2 regions of the Thermoplasma sp. Kam2015 genome follow, and region 1 is predicted to be linked to the other one. Evidence: riboswitches for the same ligand, from Rfam matches in the RefSeq annotation. Region 1 holds a riboswitch; the other holds the start of a gene.
What was found. Region 1 has a riboswitch for thiamine pyrophosphate ahead of DMB44_RS02240 (MFS transporter). Riboswitches for the same ligand answer to the same signal wherever they lie in the genome.
Positions count from the first base shown of each region.

Region 2: it holds a riboswitch for thiamine pyrophosphate, as region 1 does, so the genes downstream of both, DMB44_RS06935 (MFS transporter) here and DMB44_RS02240 (MFS transporter) in region 1, are expected to answer to the same signal.

Region 1 covers NZ_QJSM01000018.1:103,400-106,788, reverse strand. The annotation lists gene moaA (GTP 3',8-cyclase MoaA) at 422-1,396, shown strand; TPP riboswitch at 1,503-1,608, shown strand; gene DMB44_RS02240 (MFS transporter) at 1,597-2,820, shown strand; gene DMB44_RS02235 (4-hydroxyphenylacetate 3-hydroxylase N-terminal domain-containing protein) at 2,972-3,389, shown strand, end outside.
Region 2 covers NZ_QJSM01000033.1:41-3,429, reverse strand. The annotation lists gene DMB44_RS06950 (MarR family winged helix-turn-helix transcriptional regulator) at 1-260, shown strand, start outside; gene DMB44_RS06945 (30S ribosomal protein S3ae) at 563-1,210, shown strand; tRNA gene DMB44_RS06940 (tRNA-Met) at 1,218-1,303, shown strand; TPP riboswitch at 1,865-1,971, shown strand; gene DMB44_RS06935 (MFS transporter) at 1,959-3,233, shown strand.

The DNA of each region.
Region 1 (3,389 bases):
GAAAGAAGATGCTTGGAAATCTAAGCCATGGCTCTTCACCGGGTGATCTACTCCTCATCTGAATCTTCGTACTTCCTTTCAATAAGGATATATCTGCCTGTGTTGGTATATCCTGTATAGTCCATACATCACGATATCTGCAGATGTAAATTCGGATCGCACCGATATTGTTCACGAATTATACCACCTGTTTTTCTTGGAGTAAAAAAGAGAATTGCAGAGAGAATCTATAAATCCATCCATTGAGACCAATTAGTATATTTTTCCTTAAAGGTAAGAGTTTTTGCCGTTTCCCTCGAACTTCCAATTTTGTTTATAACAGTACCGAATTTCAAGTTATGTGAACTTCAGGTACAAGATTCAAATTTGTCGTCTTCGATTCAGGATAAGGTTATTAACGATAAATCACTCTATATTTCAAATGCCATTATTTGACAGATACGGAAGGCCGGTGTTAAGTCTCAGAATCCAGCTTAACACTACGTGCAATTTCAAATGTTTCTTCTGTCATATGGAGGGTACTGATATCAACGGCGAGGAACTTACACCGGACGAGATCGAAAGAATAGTGAAGATATCGCATGATTTTGGAGTGAACAAGATCAAGATAACTGGCGGAGAACCAACTCTCAGGCCAGATATTGTTGAGATAATAGAGAGGATCAGAAGGCACATTAATGGGAATATATCTATGACAACCAACGGCACAATGCTTCCAAAGATTGCCAAGGATCTCAAGGCGGCTGGCCTCGATAGGGTCAATATATCATTGCACTCGCCGGATGATGAGAGATTTCATTTCATAACCGGAACATGGATGCTGAAGCGCGTTATCGAAGCTGTGAGGTCAGCCAACGATGCAAAACTTACTCCTGTGAAGATCAATTTTGTGGTTCTAAAGGATCTCAATGTGAAGGATATACCAAGAATGCTGGAAATCGCTGCGGAAAACAACGCGATACTGCAACTCATAGAGTATGAGACGGATAGAGAGGGCGAATCTTCCGAAGAATACAGAAAATATCACGTTAGCCTCAACCCAATAGAAGAGGAAATAAGAAAAAGATCAATAGGCGTGGAATACAACGATCTGCACAACAGACCTAGGTATCTGATCAGAAGCGATGCGGGGCTAGTGAAGGTTGAATTCGTAAAACCTCAGCGTAATCCTGATTTCTGCGCTCACTGCACCCGGCTCAGGATCACTTCTCGCGGCGAATTCAAAACATGCCTTATGAGATCCGATACGAACATTCCATTCAAGGGCATAACTGAAGAAAACGTCCTTAAGGACCTCTTCAGAAAGGCCGTAGCACTTCGTGAGCCATACTGGAAACCTGGGGATGAGCAACCGATTGAGGAGAGCGACAACGGCGAAATACTAGATCTGAAATAAGTCTTCCTTATCATATACTTCATCCTCATTGAAATTGCCTGAAGCCTGAACTATTTCACAGACATAGCAAAAGCAAAATAACATTATAATATCGCATTAAAATCAAGCATAAGAATGGGGGAGCTCCGTGAGGGGCTGAGAGGATCCGGAAGGATCGACCCCTTGAACCTGATCCGGGTAATACCGGCGGAGGGAAAACTATGGAAAATGATGTAGAATTTTCAACCTATAATGATGTTAGGAATTTCTTGGACAGTGCACGATGGAACAGAACGCATACTATAATGGCCCTGACAATGATATCCGGTTTCTTCGTCTGGGGTTTACTTTTGGTCACGGCCCCACTAGTCACTCAATGGCCATTCATAAGCCCATCCAATGATATCTATGTATTGGTGTCGTCGCCAGTCGGACTACTTGCTGGGAATCTCATACTTGGATACCTCTCTGACAAGATCGGCAGAAAGAAACTATTCATCACCACCATATCCTCAGGAATCGCCGGAATAATAGGTATCATATTATCTACAAATTTCATCGGAATACTGGCATCCATATTCATAGCAGAATTCGGGTTTGGCGGTGAAGAAACAGTATCTCTTGCATTCTTAGCAGAACAATTCCCCATCAGATACAGGGGTAAGGTTCTTGTCCTGGTTTCCAACAGCGCGAATGCAGGAGTTGCAGCTATTTCTGCCGTATTTATTGTAGCTGGCTACAGTATATTCACAGAGAAGATGATCTTTCTGGCGATGAGTTTATCAGGCGTGATCATAGCTATAGTGACTCGTCTGAAACTGCCAGAAAGCCTGAGATGGTCCTTTGTCTCCTCGCATTATCCCGAGCTCACAGATCAGAGGTTTGGTTCACCCGTCCCCATCATGGTTCTAATGCTTTTCGCCATAACAATAGTACTGACATTCGCACTTGTGGCTGATATTCTTGGTCCATATGAATATCCAAAATACACATCCATCATACCTTTCATATACGGACTTGGTGAGGCCGTTTTCGGCTATGCCATCCTTGCTTTTGTCGACAGGGTAGGCAGAAGGTTACTCTCCGTCATGGCATATGCCGGGGGGACGGTTTCCATGTCGATATTCCTGCTTTACATTTACTTCAGGCTACCGTTTGATATCTTTGTGATCCTCCTTGTGGTGAACGCATTCTTCGGAGAACTTGGTTGGGCGGTCAGGGAGATCCTGCAAACTGAACTCTTTGTTACGAGATACCGCGGTCTTGGTATAGCAACCGTTAGGGGTGTGGCTTACTCTCTCTACATAATCTCCATATTCGCACTTTCCGGTATATCAGTTTACAACTACATGATCTTTGCGACCGCCGCATGGTCTGTTGGGCTTATCGGGTCCATCGTATGGTATTCCAAAGGATATGAAACGCTGAACAGAAGCATATCATGAGCGACGATGTCCATATCATAGCCATAGCAAAGCGAATAAGTTATGTCTTGGTGAAATTATGGAAGCATAAAGATACAATATATTTCTTCAGGTAATGCGGACAATAAGGTTTAAGCCTTATCCTAACATGATAATATGATACATTATGTCTATATACGACGTCGATCGTTATCTTAAAAGCCTCGATGATGGGAGGGTTGTCTACTATAAGGGAATGAACGTTAAGAATGTTGCAGATCATCCTCAACTGGGAACGGCTGTAAAGCACGCCTCACTTATCTACAAATGGCAGCAAGATGAGAAATATAGGGATATGCTGGTGTATCAGGATCGGGAGTATGGAGAGATAAGCAGTTTCTATAAGATTCCGAGGAAAACTGAGGATCTGCTTGATAGATTCAATCTGATATACAAAACTACAAGGATGGGCAGAGGTACATTCAATATAATTCAGGCAATAGGATCAGACGCAATTTTCGCGCTTTTGATAGCGGCAAAGGAGATCGATTCCCGGCTAGGAACAACCTATTTCAATCGGATTGAAAAATTTTACAGATATGTAGCGGAAA
Region 2 (3,389 bases), on a different contig from region 1:
TAAATGTAACGCCAGGATGGGTCACCGGGGTTATAGACAAGATGGAAGATAAGGGCCTTGTTGTCAGGAAGCGGGAGGAAGCAGACCGAAGAATAATTAAGATATCGTTGACAGATCACGGTAAAGAAGTGTATGAAGAGGCAAAGAAGAAACACTTCAGTTTCATAGAGAAATCATTATCAGGGTTAAATGATTCCGATCTGGATATGGCTTATAAAATACTCTCTAAAATGATAGCAAGTATAAACGCTTTGGAATAGAATAAAGAAGTATCTTTAAGCGAGAGTTTTCTTCTTTCATTGTAAGGAAATTCACATTCTGAGAAGTATTGTAAAAATTTTCGGTTAAATCTATAGAATACAAGGATCTTGTTTGAAGAACGTATGCTTCCTTTCGTTTTAGCTTAGAAACGCCTGCCAAAACAAGAGGTAATCGTATTTTTCCTCATTCTGAGGGGGTTTTCCATCATTCAGAGGTTGGATAGAATAGATGAAGGCACGAAAGGTTTAATTTAGTGCAATTATTACCCTTCTATTCACGTTAAGTGTATATGAGGGATTAGATGGCTGGTGAAAAAGCTCAGAAGAAAGGAAAAGAAAAGTGGAAGGAGAAGATATGGTATACTGTTGAGGCTCCATCCTATCTCGGTTCAAAGGAGGTAACAGTTGCTTTGGGCGAGGATGCAGACTCTATGATAAACAGGATCGTTGAGGTTCCCATATCTGATCTTACAGGCAATTTTAAGAAATCAAATGAAAAGGCCCTGTTCAGGATAACTGGGTGTGAAGGGACAAAATGTAAAACTATATTTATTGGGCATTACATCGGAGATGATTATATAAGAAGGCTAGTAAGACGGAGAAAGGAGAGAATAGACATTATAAAGGATGTTAAGACATCAGATGGAAGCGTCATAACTGTTAAGATCGTTGTTGTAAGCGATGGGAAGCTCACCAATAACAAGAAGTCTGAAATCAGGAAAGCCCTCACGGATTTTATAGTATCCAAGAGCTCACAGCTCAATTATGCAGATTTTGTTAGATATCTCATTGGCGATGATGTATACAACGATATGGTGGAGGTAACAAAGAACATATATCCACTGAGGAAAATAGAAATCAGGAAATCTGAGCTGGTTTCGCTCTCCGGCTCACAGGAGCAGCAGGGGAGCGAGCAGACCCAGGATGGAGAAGCGATAGCGCAAAGTTAGGTTTGATGCCGGGGTGGCTCAGCTGGAGGAGCGCCGGACTCATAAGTTAACTGAGAAATCCGGAGGTCTCGGGTTCGATCCCCGATCCCGGCATACTTCTGTAATCGAACGCTTTTTATAAAAAAGTTAGGAGTTTGAGGGAAGCAGTAAAACTCTCTCTTCGTACAGGAGATACACGGACTTCCTTCAATGGAAATATCTATAGATCGTCTTCCCATATTCTCTTGTGTCATCCATGAAAACCAAGTGGATGATCCGAGTAGGATCGATGAGATCCGAATAGACGCCTGTGGAGATCGCAACATAGGGCTTGTACGGAATATATCCATACAGGCAGATGTCGGTCGTTGAATCAGGAAGCTCCGATGCTTTAGCTTAGGAGTAGCTCACGAAAGCTATCTGCGAGCAAATCTCATCTAAGGATGTACTTATAAATATTTTCTATGTTATCGGAGATTTTAAGACTGATATAATATGCATTGATATTATTGCATGTTGAATTGAAATTAGAGAAAGATTATTAAATGAGAAAGCAATGAATATATACAAAAAATCAACAAACGCCTCGGAACTGGTGGCATTTAGTATAAATTCAAGAATAAAAAGAGTATAAAGAAAACAAGATGGATGTAAGTCCTTAGAATGTTCACCAGCGACCTGGCGAGGGGGAGCTCCGTGAGGGGCTGAGAGGATCCGAAAGGATCGACCCCTTGAACCTGATCCGGGTAATACCGGCGGAGGGATTCGTATGGTCAATAGGAAAAATGAAGAGAATAATGATGGGGGTTTTGGTCATAAGTATAGTGCTAGGGATCTTTTAATATCTGCATCTGCTGGCATGTTTATCTGGGGAATAATTGCTAGCGTTGCTCCGCTTGCAACTCAATGGCCCTTTATATCATCGCTTCCCAGATCCTATGAGGCTGTCTTTCTGGCTGCGCCATCGGTTTTCCTGCTTATAGGTGATTTGGTGCTGGGCAAGCTTTCCGATATCATAGGTCGGAAGGCGGTGTATGTATCCACAATAATACTCTATTTGATTGGTATATTCCTGATATATTTTGCATACTCGGTGATACCTCTCATTATTGGAATCGCATTAGCTGAAATAGGTGTTGGTGGTGAAGAAGTAACAACGCTTTCTTTGATATCGGAAGATATACCGATGAAGAATCGTGGGCGCTATCTTGTTTTGGTTCCGGATATGAACAACATAGGGAGCTTTGTAATCGCATTTCTCTTCCTGTACTATTACTCATCCAATATTCATACCCAGAAGATCTACTTCCTGGTGCTGGCTCTTGCGACCGTGGCTCTGGCCGTATACACGAGAACCAGGGTTCCAGAATCATTCAGGTGGCTCAGGGAAAAGGGCAGACAGCAGGATGCAGAGGAAATAAAGAGAGAAATGGGCATAGATCAAGACGGTATTTCCGTAAAGGAACCGAACTACGCTTTTTCAATAATTTTCCTTGGTATAATAGGTATCTCCCAGTACCTGACGTTTGGGCTCATGGCATATATAATAGGCCCATACTATTTTGCCGATAATCCCGGTTTTACGAGTGAGATAATAGTTTACGCCATGGCTGGTGCCTCAGTAGCTGGATTCATAGCCATGTTTCTAGTGAATATAGGCCGAAAGAGGTATTCAATGTTTTCCTATCTTGGTGGAACGATTACGATGGTTCTCATACTGATATTCATAGGAAAGATAGGAAATCCATCAGTATTCCTGCCGCTTCTGTTCTTGAATATGATGTTCTCTGAATTTGCATGGGCGTCACGGACAACACTTGAACCAGAGCTCTTTAGAACCAATCACAGATCTTATTCCATAGGATTGGTTCGTGTGTTTCCAATGCTTGCATACATAGCATCAATATACACAACATCATCCTTCAGCATATACCAGTACATACTTTTCAATTTGATTCTTTGGGGTGTAGGGTTTCTGGCAACCGTTATCTGGGCCATTTACGGGATAGAAACAGTCAACATAAGCATGGACCTTGGCAGATGAAAAATGCTTGAGCATCCATTAAATTGAAACATCTTAGAATAAAAATTGAGAAAGACCTTATAGCGTAACTTTATAGAAAGGTTAGGAGTTTGGGGGAAGCAGTAAAACTCTCTCTTCGGACAGGAGATACACGGACTTCCCCCAACCGAAAATCCT